2 regions of the Bacillus paramobilis genome follow, and region 1 is predicted to be linked to the other one. Evidence: riboswitches for the same ligand, from Rfam matches in the RefSeq annotation. Region 1 holds a riboswitch; the other holds the start of a gene.
The links. Region 1 has a riboswitch for cyclic di-AMP ahead of AABL52_RS23255 (SipW-dependent-type signal peptide-containing protein). Riboswitches for the same ligand answer to the same signal wherever they lie in the genome.
Positions count from the first base shown of each region.

Region 2: it holds a riboswitch for cyclic di-AMP, as region 1 does, so the genes downstream of both, AABL52_RS17720 (APC family permease) here and AABL52_RS23255 (SipW-dependent-type signal peptide-containing protein) in region 1, are expected to answer to the same signal.

Region 1 is NZ_CP151108.1:4,528,235-4,534,614, reverse strand. Features, by position in the region: gene thiD (bifunctional hydroxymethylpyrimidine kinase/phosphomethylpyrimidine kinase) at 1-247, shown strand, start outside; cyclic di-AMP (ydaO/yuaA leader) riboswitch at 333-480, shown strand; gene AABL52_RS23265 (hypothetical protein) at 574-960, shown strand; gene AABL52_RS23260 (hypothetical protein) at 977-1,207, shown strand; cyclic di-AMP (ydaO/yuaA leader) riboswitch at 1,469-1,614, shown strand; gene AABL52_RS23255 (SipW-dependent-type signal peptide-containing protein) at 1,710-1,814, shown strand; gene kdpF (K(+)-transporting ATPase subunit F) at 1,811-1,891, shown strand; gene kdpA (potassium-transporting ATPase subunit KdpA) at 1,911-3,578, shown strand; gene kdpB (potassium-transporting ATPase subunit KdpB) at 3,592-5,682, shown strand; gene kdpC (K(+)-transporting ATPase subunit C) at 5,699-6,280, shown strand; gene kdpDN (KdpD-like non-kinase potassium sensor) at 6,337-6,380, shown strand, end outside.
Region 2 is NZ_CP151108.1:3,471,752-3,478,131, forward strand. Features, by position in the region: gene AABL52_RS17720 (APC family permease) at 1-1,180, opposite strand, end outside; cyclic di-AMP (ydaO/yuaA leader) riboswitch at 1,325-1,471, opposite strand; gene AABL52_RS17725 (hypothetical protein) at 1,611-1,739, shown strand; gene panE (2-dehydropantoate 2-reductase) at 1,795-2,739, opposite strand; gene AABL52_RS17735 (hypothetical protein) at 2,914-4,389, shown strand; gene AABL52_RS17740 (rhodanese-related sulfurtransferase) at 4,580-5,539, opposite strand; gene AABL52_RS17745 (Nramp family divalent metal transporter) at 6,015-6,380, shown strand, end outside.

The sequences.
Region 1 (6,380 bases):
ACTCTTTGATGGTGAGCAGTTTATTGAATTTAGAAGTGAACGGATTCCTTCAAAGCAAACGCACGGAAGCGGGTGCACATTTGCTTCAGCGGTTACAGCAGGACTTGCGAAAGGCTACTCGATTGAAGAGGCAGTTCAAGAAGCAAAACGATTTATTAGTATAGCAATTGAAGAGCCGTTGAATATTGGAAGTGGCCATGGGCCGACGAATCATTTTGCATATAATTTGAATAAAACGCAAGCATAGGTAAGTAAAAAGTCAGTTGTATAGCTGGCTTTTTTTCTGTTTACTTTTTCCAAATACAGGAGTAATATATCAGCCAGAATACATTTTTTTGTAAACGCTGAGTCCAAATATAAGGAGCGGAGGAACCAATTTGTGCAGTGTCACTAGGGGTGAATCTTTCAATTTTGAAAGTAGGGCTACTCTCAAAGTCCGAATCCGACAGCTAACTTCGTAAGCGTCTTGAGAGAGGACGGTGCCATGATGGATACATCACTTCATCAATCTGATTAGTATAGGGGAATATCAATCTATGTTTGAGTTCTTTTATGCTAAGGAGGATGAGGTACATGGAGCTAACACTTATTTGTGTTGGAGAAGAAAGCAAGGTAAATAGTTTAAGAGATTTAGTAGCATTTCAACATGAGTTAATCATTTTTACAGCAAATGAAGAGATAGCAGCTGAAGTTAGGGATTGTGGGTTTGATTGGACGTATAGTTGTAGCAAGGAGCAGGATTTTACTAGTATTTGTGAGTGCATAAAGAAGGTAATTTTACTAGGGGATGAGCTTCCAATCGTTAGCTTCTTTACAGAACACATTCGTTTTTCTTTTCAAGCACCTATTACTGTTGTTACAAGGAATAAACGATATCCAGCAAGGCTCTATGAAATAATTGGAGCTACATTTGTCGTGTTTACGAATTGTGATAATATTTCTTTTTTATTTTTTGAATAGGGCGGAGGAAAAGAAGATGAAGGTGTTGTTACTAGGAGATATAGCGAATCGTTGGGCGGTATCAATAGATCGAGTTCAAGAATTGGTGGTGCTTGATCCTATTTTTCCAAGGCCCTATATTATATTGCCATCGAAAGACGCTTTATATTTAAAAACAGATGTTATCGAATATGAGCAGCTACATGCAGAATTGTCGCAAGTTTATATTCGCGGGAGAAATTTACGTGCTTTTTTACAAGGAGAATAAATAGTGAATGAAAAAAGAGCGAATGCTAAGTGCAACAAGCTATGCACTTTATGTCATTCGCTCTTTTTATTTCGTATTTAAAAGATCATTTCTATGAAAAAGAAAGAAAAGACGAGAAAATAGGTGAAAAAATATTAATAACACTCAATGTAAGCGTTTAAATAGATGGATATTTTCTTATTTTCAGTAATTTGCCTCTTTACAAGTTAAATATAGAGGAGTATATTTACTCTCATAAATCATTCATAAAATTTCCAAAAAAACCTAAAATCGCTGAGTTCCAGAAATGGAGCGGGGGAACCAATTTTGTGCATCGTCACTTGGGGTGAATCTTTCAGTTTTGAAAGTAGGGCTACTCTTTAGGCCCGAATCCGACAGCTAACCTCGTAAGCGTTTAGAGAGGAGGTTTACTTTGTGTTGTTCATTTCGAACACTAAGTAGAGCTTAGTGTTCTTTTTTTGACTATTTAATGGTAAATTTTTACAAAGAGAGAAGGGTAGTTATGTTAGATGTTGTAATGATCGGGATTTTTGTTGTGTTAGTCGCATCGATGGCAAGTCTTGCAAGTTGGTCAGATAAAGTTGTGAAAGAAGGGAAGCAATCATGATGATTGCCTTATCGGTTATTGTTGCAGCAATTACGGTGTACTTAGTGTATGCATTATTAAATCCAGAGAAGTTTTAATTAGGGGGAATCATTCATTATGATTTGGGTCGCAGTTGTTATTACCATGCTGTTGTTTATTCTTGTGGCAAAGCCAATGGGGATATATTTAGAGAAAGCCTTTCAAGGTAGTCAAAAGCTAGATAAAGTATTCGGGCCTTTTGAAAAACTTATTTTTAAAATTACGGGTGTAAAAGAATACAATCAAACGTGGAAACAGTACGCATTGTCATTAGTTTTATTAAATGGATTTATGATTGTTGTCGTATATTTCATTTTCAGACTACAAGGAGTATTGCCATTAAATCCAGCACACATTGAAGGAATGGAGCCTACGCTTGCTTTTAATACAGCAATTAGTTTTATGGCTGATACAAACTTACAGCATTATAGCGGTGAAAATGGTTTATCTTATTTATCACAATTAATCGGAATTACATTTTTAATGTTTGCAGCACCGGCAACGACGTTAGCACTCGTTATGGCATTTATAAGAGGGCTCGCTGGAAAAGAACTCGGTAACTTTTTCGTTGATTTTACGAGAGCACTAACGAGAGTATTTATTCCTATCGCATTTATTGCGGCGCTAGTCTTTGTCACACTCGGTGTACCACAAACGTTAGACGGTGCAGTTACGGCACAAACGATTGATGGGGCAAAGCAAAGTATATTACGCGGGCCAGTTGCATCATTTGTTTCCATTAAGGAACTTGGGAATAACGGCGGTGGATTTTTCGGAGCAAACTCTACACATCCTTTTGAAAATCCAGGACAAATGAGTAATATTTTGCAAATGATGCTTATGATGCTATTGCCAACAGCACTTCCATTTACGTACGGACGAATGATAGGGAATAAAAAACAAGGTCGTATCCTTTTCGTATCACTATTTATGGTGTTTTTACTTGGATTTATAACGATTACGACATCGGAATTACATGGAAATCCAGCGTTAAATGGAATGGGTATCGAACATGTACAAGGAAGTACAGAAGGAAAAGAAGTACGATTCGGAACTGTATTTTCTTCACTATACGCAACAGTAACGACAGCTGCTGAAACAGGGGCTGTTAATACGATGCATGATACATTAACACCAATTGGCGGTCTAGTTCCACTCGTAAATATGATGTTAAACACAGTATATGGCGGTGTTGGAGCAGGTTTTGTAAACATTATTATGTATGCCATTATTGCAGTATTTATATCTGGTTTAATGGTTGGACGGACACCGGAGTTTTTAGGTAAGAAAATTGAAGGTAAGGAAATGAAATTAATTGCGGTAACGATTTTATTCCATCCATTGCTTATTTTAGGATTTTCAGCATTAGCTCTTTCAACAAGTTTAGGAACAGATGCTATCTCACATTCCGGTTTCCACGGTTTAACGCAAGTTGTATATGAATACACATCGTCAGCTGCGAATAACGGATCTGGATTTGAAGGTTTAGCAGATAATACACCGTTTTGGAATATTACAACTGGTTTAGTTATGTTTTTAGGACGCTATTTCAGTTTAATTACGATGTTAGCTGTGGCAGCTTCGTTGAAAGAGAAGACGGTAGTACCAGAAACAGTCGGAACGTTCCGTACAGATAATGGTTTATTTGGTGGCATCTTCATCGGAACGATTGTAATTGTCGGTGCGTTAACATTCTTCCCGATGTTAGTACTTGGCCCAATTGCAGAATTTCTTACATTGAAGTAATGGAGGGTAAATGATGAGACCGGTAGTAGTAAAAGAAAAACAAGTAAATCAGTCACAAATACATGCTATAGAAGATGAGGTTAGACAAGCGAAAACGATGGATCGTGATATCGTAACACATGCGATGAAACAATCCTTTGCGAAATTGAATCCGAAAGTCATGATAAAGAATCCGATTATGTTCGTTGTGGAAATTGGATTTATCATTACGTTCATTTTATCGTTTCTTCCAAGTAGTGCTAGTAGTGTACCAGGATGGTTTAATATAACAGTTTCTCTCATTCTCTTATTTACAGTTTTATTTGCTAACTTTGCAGAGGCGTTAGCAGAAGGGCGGGGGAAAGCGCAAGCCGATTCTTTAAAACAGTCGAAGAAAGATGTGTTTGCAAATGTGGTGAAAGAAAATGGGGACATTGTTCAAGTTTCAGCAACTGATTTGAGAAAAGGTGACGTTGTTATTGTAAAGCAAGGTGAGATGATCCCAAGTGATGGTGAAGTAATGAAAGGGTTAGCTTCTGTAGATGAATCTGCGATTACAGGTGAATCAGCTCCTGTAATAAAAGAAGCGGGCGGTGATTTTTGTTCCGTAACAGGCGGAACGATGGTCGTAAGTGATGAGATTACAATTGTCATTACGAGTAATCCTGGTGAATCATTTATTGATAAAATGATTTCGTTAGTAGAAGGCGCTGCTCGTCAAAAAACGCCGAATGAAATTGCTTTAAATACAGTATTAACGAGCTTAACGCTTATTTTCTTAATCGTTGTTGTGACGTTGCCGATCTTTACAAACTATTTAGGGTTTCAAATTGATACAGCTGTACTTGTCGCATTGTTAGTTTGTTTAATTCCAACGACAATTGGTGGGTTGTTATCAGCAATTGGTATTGCTGGGATGGACCGGGTGACAAAGTTCAATGTGTTAGCGATGTCGGGTAAAGCAGTAGAAGCTGCAGGTGATATTAATACAATTATTTTAGATAAAACAGGTACGATTACTTTCGGGAACCGAATGGCACATACATTACTTCCTGTAGGAAATGAAACGATTGAGCAAGTAGGAAAATGGGCTGCGATTAGTTCAGTTTTAGATGAAACACCAGAAGGTCGATCAGTTATAGAATATGTAAAAACGAAGTCTATATCATATAATCGAGAAATTGCAGAACAAGGTGAATTTGTTCCATTTAAAGCAGAAACGAGAATGAGTGGTGTTGATTTACAGGACGGAACGAAAGTGAGGAAAGGTGCTGTAGGTAGCGTTATTGAATGGGTTCAGTCACAAGGTGGAACGATTCCGAAAGATGTAAATCAAAAAGCAGATTTCATTTCAAAAGAGGGCGGGACACCACTTGTAGTTGCAGTGAATAATCGTATTTACGGTTTAATTTATTTAAAGGATACAGTAAAACCTGGTATGCGTGAGCGTTTTGAACAATTGCGTCAAATGGGGATTAAAACAGTTATGTGTACAGGCGATAACCCATTAACAGCAGCGACAATTGCAAAAGAAGCAGGGGTAGATGAATTCGTTGCTGAGTGTAAACCAGAAGATAAAATTGCGGTTATTAAAGCAGAGCAAGATAAAGGGAAACTTGTAGCGATGACAGGTGATGGTACAAATGATGCGCCGGCACTAGCGCAGGCTGACGTTGGATTAGCAATGAATAGTGGTACGACAGCTGCGAAAGAAGCAGCGAATATGATTGATTTAGATTCGAACCCGACAAAAATTATTGAGGTTGTAGGAATCGGTAAGCAATTGTTAATGACGCGTGGTGCGTTAACGACGTTTAGTATTGCGAATGATATCGCAAAATATTTTGCAATCATTCCAGCGATGTTTACACTTGCGATTCCGCAAATGGAAGCATTAAACATTATGAAACTAACATCACCACTGTCAGCGATTTTATCAGCACTAATATTTAATGCTGTTATTATTCCGTTACTCATTCCGTTAGCGATGAAAGGTATTGCATATAAACCGATGAGTTCGAATGCACTACTTGGCCGAAACCTATTTATTTATGGGCTTGGCGGAGTTATTGTACCGTTCATTGGAATTAAAGTAATCGATATAATTGTCGGCTTGTTTATATAAGGAAGAGGGGAAAAAGATGGCGAAGAAACAAAGTATACTATCACCGATTGTCCGTATTACTTTTACATTTTTAGTGTTGTGCGGACTTGTATATCCGCTTATTGTTACTGGTATTGCACAAGCAGTAATGAAGGAGAATGCGGATGGAAGTCTAATATATAATGATAAAAATGAAGTGATTGGTTCTAAGTTAATTGGCCAAAATTTCACAGATCCACGTTATTTTCATGGGCGTGTCTCTAGTATTGAATATAAAGCAGAAGCATCTGGTTCAAATAACTATGCACCGTCTAATCCAGATTTAGAGAAACGAGTAGAGAAAAGTATGGAAGACTGGAAGAAACAAAACCGGGCGGTTCCAGTTACAGAAGTGCCGATCGATTTAGTGACAAATTCAGGTTCAGGGCTTGATCCTGACATTAGTCCGAAGGCAGCTTCTGTACAGGTAGAGCGCATTTCGAAATTAACGAAAATCCCGAAAGAAACGCTAGATCAATTGATTAAAGATCAAACGGAAGGTGCGGCACTTGGTTTATTTGGAGAAGATCGTGTGAACGTCTTAAAGTTAAATATAGAATTACAGAAACTAATGAAATAGTAACAGTGCTACCTCAATCTAACGGATTGAGGTAGCGTTGTTTTGAAAGAAAGGTTGTGAGTGTTTTGTATGCGGATGACTATAAACCAACTTTTCAAAG
Region 2 (6,380 bases), 1.1 Mb from region 1:
TTAATACCATACCCGTTTGAGAAAGGGTAAACGGAATAAATACACCTACTGCGTATAACGGAATTAAATGTTCCGTTTGTCCTTGGAAAGCTACAATTAAAATAATCGATGCGATTCCAAGTATAATAATTCCGTTTGAGTATCCTAGTCGGTCTCCTCTAATCATAAACATTCTCGGTATAAACTTGTCTTTTGCAAGGTTGACTGCTAATAGTGGAAATGCAGAATAACCTGTATTAGCAGCAAGAATTAATATTAAAGCAGTTGTACCTTGTATGAAATAGTACATGAAATTACGTCCAAAAGTTTGTTCAGCAATTTGTGAAACAACCGTTACTTCTTTACTTGGATTAATTCCGTAATAATAAGCTAAAAAGACAATTCCTGAAAATAAAACGGCAAGTAATGCACCCATTGCAAGCAATGTTTTCGCTGCATTGTTTGGTGCAGGATCTTTAAAGTTTGGAATTGCGTTGGAGATCGCCTCAACACCTGTTAAAGCAGAGCTTCCTGAAGCAAATGCTCGTAGCAGTAAGAACAAACTAATTCCTGCAACTGGTGTTCCAATTGGCGTGTGTAATGTCGGTGAAACTTGACCAGTTATAATATTATAAATACCTACACCAATTAATATAAATAGTGCTAGAACAAATAAATAAACAGGATATGCTAAAACGGAAGCCGATTCCGTTACCCCTCTTAAATTTAAAATAGTAATAAATATAACAAATATAATCGCAATGATTACATTATGTGCATGTAAACTAGGAAAAGCTGATGTAAGCGCATCTGTACCTGCTGATACACTTACTGCAACAGTTAAAATATAATCGACTAATAAAGACCCTCCAGCTATTAACCCCGGATTCATCCCTAAATTTTCTTTTGATACAACATACGCTCCTCCGCCATGCGGATAAGCGAAAATAATTTGTCGATAAGATAAAATAAGAGCAGTTAATAACACTAATACCCCAACAGCTATCGGAATGGAATACCAATAAGCTATTGCCCCAAGACCTGCTAATGCAATTAAAATTTGCTCCGGTCCGTATGCAACCGATGACAATGCGTCAGAAGATAATATGGCTAACGCCTTCGTTTTATTAAGCTTTTGCTCTCCTAACTCAGTTGATTTTAACGGCCTTCCAATTAAAAACTTTTTGATAGATGAAACCACTGCTGTCCACTCTCCAATAATTTTGTACGAACTTTTCTGCTAGTTACAGCCGATAAACGATTTCTTCAGAAAACAAAAAATGTCTACAAGCCATAACGAAATAGACTTGTAGACATTATATTTTTTGTCGCACAAGCTCCACCTTCCTTCTCAATATAACGCTTACGAGGTTAGCTGTCGGATTCGGGCCTATGAGTAGCCCTACCTTTTTCAAGGATTCACCCCATTGGATTAAGAACTAATCCATAAGAACGGGTCCCCCGTACCATGCGGTTTCAGCGATTTAGAAAATTGAAACTGTGGATTATAATACTCCTTTATTTTCAAAATGTAAACAAAAATTTTTAAAAAGAAAAAATTTAAATGATTGCGCATAATCCGCCGGTAAATATACATAATGAATACTAAAAAATTGATAAAGGAGACCCATATGTCTAAAGAAAAGAAGCCTATTTTTTCCGATTCCTATTTAGATGCATTAGCAAATGAAATTAATCAATTATACGGTAAACGTGAACAGGAAATAGATTTGACAGATAGAACGAAAAGAAATAAATAAGTTGTCATAAAAAAAGAAAGCAATACACTTATATATTGCTTTCTTTTTTATTTTTTCATACATCCAATTCTATTGCTGATTTATTAAGGTGCATTTCTTCATACACTTTCAAATTTTGATATACTGCCCCTAATAATGGTGCTTCTATAGAAAACTGTTCTGCTACATCTAGTAAGTATCCTTGTAAATGCTTCCCTTCAATGGACGAACCTTTTTCCATATCACGCTGCATCGATGACTTCATATCATACGAAATTTTATCAATCGTTTTCATATGTTCTTGGGCAATACTATCCTTTACCGGAGCTCCTAATGCCCTCATGATTTGTACAGATTCCTCAAATAAATTTCGGATGAAATCACGTCCACCTTCACTCTCACGAATTGGACCGATTGGCGCACGCATTAATGTTGTCACACCTGACATTACAGTAATAAATAAATATTTATGCCACATATCTTGCGTAATGTTTTCACTTAAAACAAAACTAGATTTCGTACCTGCAAATGCTTTAGAAATATGCTTTATCCTCTCTGAATCTTGAAGCTTCATTTCTCCAAAGACAAGTCTGTTGGCAGCACTCGTTTGTACAATTTCTCCTTGATCGTTTAACGTCGTCTCGATAAAACATAAACCGCCAATTACTTTTTCTTCGCCGAATTCCTTTTGTAATAGTAATACATGAGCGATACCATTTAACAATGGAATAATGACAGTATTTTCACCTACAAACGGCTTCAAATCTTGAATTGCCTCGTTTAAGTGATACGCTTTTGTTGAAAATAAAATGACATCAAATGGAGCAGTTCGGTCTTCCTTCGTTATTAATTTCGGTTGGAAGGAAAAATCCCCATTCACACTACGAATAACAAGTCCCGTTTCCTCTAATTGCTGTTTTCTTTTACTGCGGACAAGAAACGTAACATCTTCTCCTTTTTCGACTAATCGCCCTCCAAAAAAGCCTCCGACGCCACCAGCTCCTAATACTAAAATACGCATACAACATCCCCCTTTTCAAAATACAGTTTTATAACATTTCGTATACATAACATTATACATGTCCCCTACTAAATAAGCTGAATTTTCATTCTTAATCAAGTATAAAACAGTGGTTATTTTCAAATAAATTTGGGCATGTTGTTTTTATAGCATATATGAAAGGAAACAATGTAAATGGAGGCAATACAAACAATCGAGGAAAAAGATGTAACAACAGCTATATTTCAATTCATATTCCCGTTTTCTTTTAAAACTGGATATGAACAAAATATGTTCCCTTTCTTACAGAAAAATGATTTTCGCCCTTTTCGACTCGATCATCTTGAAAATGAAAATACATACTACGGAAAGTTTCAAGTTTCACATCAAAATATGGAAGCATACTATCTTTCATTTACCAATAAAATACTATTCCCTCACTCAGAGCATCAAAAAGGATTGCAACGCTATTCTAAAGACCTGAACTTAACTGGACACTTAACAACAAATCTTATTTCCGTTCCCTTCAAGATTCATTCTATTGACGTAACACTTTGTCCTTATGAGCTTGGCTTCTTAACAATTCGGACAGAAGTAGAAACCGCTCCAACCATGACATTATCAAAAGCAATCGAATTCGCCGCCCGCTTCCGAGTACTTGAAACTAAAAATGATACAAACGAGACTATTTGTATTGAATGTAATGGAAAACAATATTCACAAGTGGAAAAACTTATATTCGGTGATTTATTTCATGGTGTAACAGACTTCTTTGAGAAAAAGAGATTGCGGAGTTCTTACTTTCAAACATTCCCCTTCTTTGAGGATCAACGAATGTATGTACAAACTTTATTATCCATAAACAAAAAGTCCGACCTTCATGTAATCGATGTATACCGAGCTTCCAGTCTTTCCGGATTAACAGACGATGGCAAGCCCTATATTAGCGCAAATAATCTTCCTTATATTCAAGATTATTTAATAAAACATTCTTATCAAAGGTGGGCTCCTAATCGCTACTTTGTTATGGAAGAACACATTTTCACATGTATAACAAACGAGGGTGAACACGAATTTGCTAAACTTGCTAGTCAAATGTACGGGGAGTTTTATTACGCCTTGTTATTAAATCTATTTCATAAAGTTGTTTTATTAAAAATGGCAAACGCTTATGCCGAGTTAAATATTGAACAAGATACAAATGAAATAGAAAAATTAATTTATTCAATCAATTCATTTACAGCGAATTACTTTTCTTTAGAGCTAGTATCCCAATCACAGAGTGAAGATATTTTCTTCCGCTTAAGAAATCTATTTAACATTGAAGTACTATACTCAAATGCAAAACAAAATCTTGATAGTTTATTTAAATATCAAGAAAATGTCGCTTCTAAAAAAGATAGCCTTTTACTATTAATTTTAACGCTCTACTCTGTAGTAGGCCAAATGTTAGGATTTACAATGATTGACCTTTTAAGAAACACCGATTCAAACAAAATATCGTCACCACTGGAATTTTTCGCACTTTTAATAGCAATTAGCGGTATCGTCATTTCACTCATTTTAGGTGCGCAAAGTTTATACCAATGGAGCCTACAACATAAACGAAGAAAAGCATGGGTAAAACAAACTGTTCTTTCTGCTGTGAAAGAGAAAGATGATAAGAAGTAACGAAGACTATTTTCAAATTTCAAATACGTGGCAGGATTCAGTAAATGAAATTATTATGAGCGATTTTCCGATTATATCGGCGCAACTCAAAATATATCGACTTACCGACAAAAATTAACAAAAGAAAAACTACATAGAAAAAGTACTCCAAATTAAAACTTGGAGTACTTTTTTATTACACTAATTCAGCTTACTTCCCTGCTTCAATTTTCTCTAATGCAGCAGCTACTTGCTCTTCCGTTAATTCATGTTGTATTACGTAGCGGTTACGTGAGCTTACACGACATTCATGAGAACATGCACGTAAATATTTCGCTTCGTTTTCTTCAGAACATAAAATCTTCTTATTACATTCTGGATTTGAACAGTTTACATAGCGCTCACAAGGTTCACCTGAGAAGTGGTCTTTACCAACGATAACATGTTCTTTTTGGTTTACTGGTACAGCGATACGCTCATCGAATACGTAACATTGTCCGTCCCAAAGCTCACCTTGTACTTCTGGGTCTTTTCCGTAAGTTACAATACCGCCGTGAAGCTGACTTACATCCTCATAACCTTCACGAACTAACCAACCAGAAAACTTCTCACAACGAATTCCGCCTGTGCAATACGTTAAAATCTTTTTACCTTCAAGTGTTTCTTTGTTTTCTCTGATCCAATCTGGTAATTCACGGAATGATTCAATATCTGGTTTGATCGCACCTTTAAAGTGTCCTAAATCAAACTCATAATCATTTCGTGCATCAATAATAACTGTATCTTCTTGTTTCATTGCCTCATAAAAATCTTTTGGCTCTAAATACTTCCCAGTTATTTCGTGTGGGTTAATGTCATCTTCTAGACGAAGTGTAACTAACTCTGGACGAGGACGTACGTGCATTTTCTTGAATGCATGCCCTTCTTCTTCATCTATTTTAAATACGATACCGTCAAAACGTGGATCGTTGTTCATTGCTTCCATGTATTTCTCTGTTTGCTCTACAGTACCAGAACAAGTTCCGTTAATTCCTTCTTTTGCTACAAGAATTCTACCTTTTAATTCAAGTGAATTACAAAATGCTAAATGCTCTGCCGCGAATTCTTCTGGGTTTTCAATTGTTGTGTACATGTAATATAGTAATACTCTATATGGTTTTGTAGTTGCCAATGTATTTCTACCACCTATCTAATTTTTAAAATCATGTATAAGTTAACGTTCATATCAAAACATATATAATAAGAAAATGAATCCATTTTCTACTCTTTATACTATTTTCTATCAGTTAACAAAAATAAAAAACAAGATTACACACCAAAACCCTGTGGTTATGTTGTAATCCCAATATATTATATATCATACAAATGCAATTCCATCAATTAATATGCTGTATTATGGGCTTTTTGTTCACATAAATTTCAAAAATAGCCCTTTAATTCATTATGTTTCCCCACGTCATCACACCATAAACTCCCAATTTTTTATTACACGACACCATCCATTGCAGCAAGGCATATAATTTGCACTAAGGAAACATTTATGTTCAAATAAAAATATCATCTAATACATCTAAATGTATTGAAATAAACAATAAGAATACTTACAATAATTTCATCAAGTTAACATTTCAAAGGGGAAAACGACTATGAATAAAGATATATCAAAAGATGAACAAGTCCCTTCTCAAAGTACAACTGTTCAATCCGCACACTTAGCTTTAAGTGGCGAAACGAAAGGCTGGAAACGACTGTTACCGTTTTTAGGACCCGCTTTTATCGCATCCGTAGCTTATATTGACCCTGGTAACTTTGCTACAAATATCGCTGCTGGTTCACAATACGGATATTTACTATTATGGGTTATATTCGCTTCTAACTTAATGGCAGTATTAATTCAAACTTTATCAGCTAAATTAGGAATTGCTACAGGAAATAATTTACCTGAAATAGCTCGCGAGCACTTTCCAAAACCTGTGTCTATCGGCTTATGGATACAAGGTGAACTCGTTATT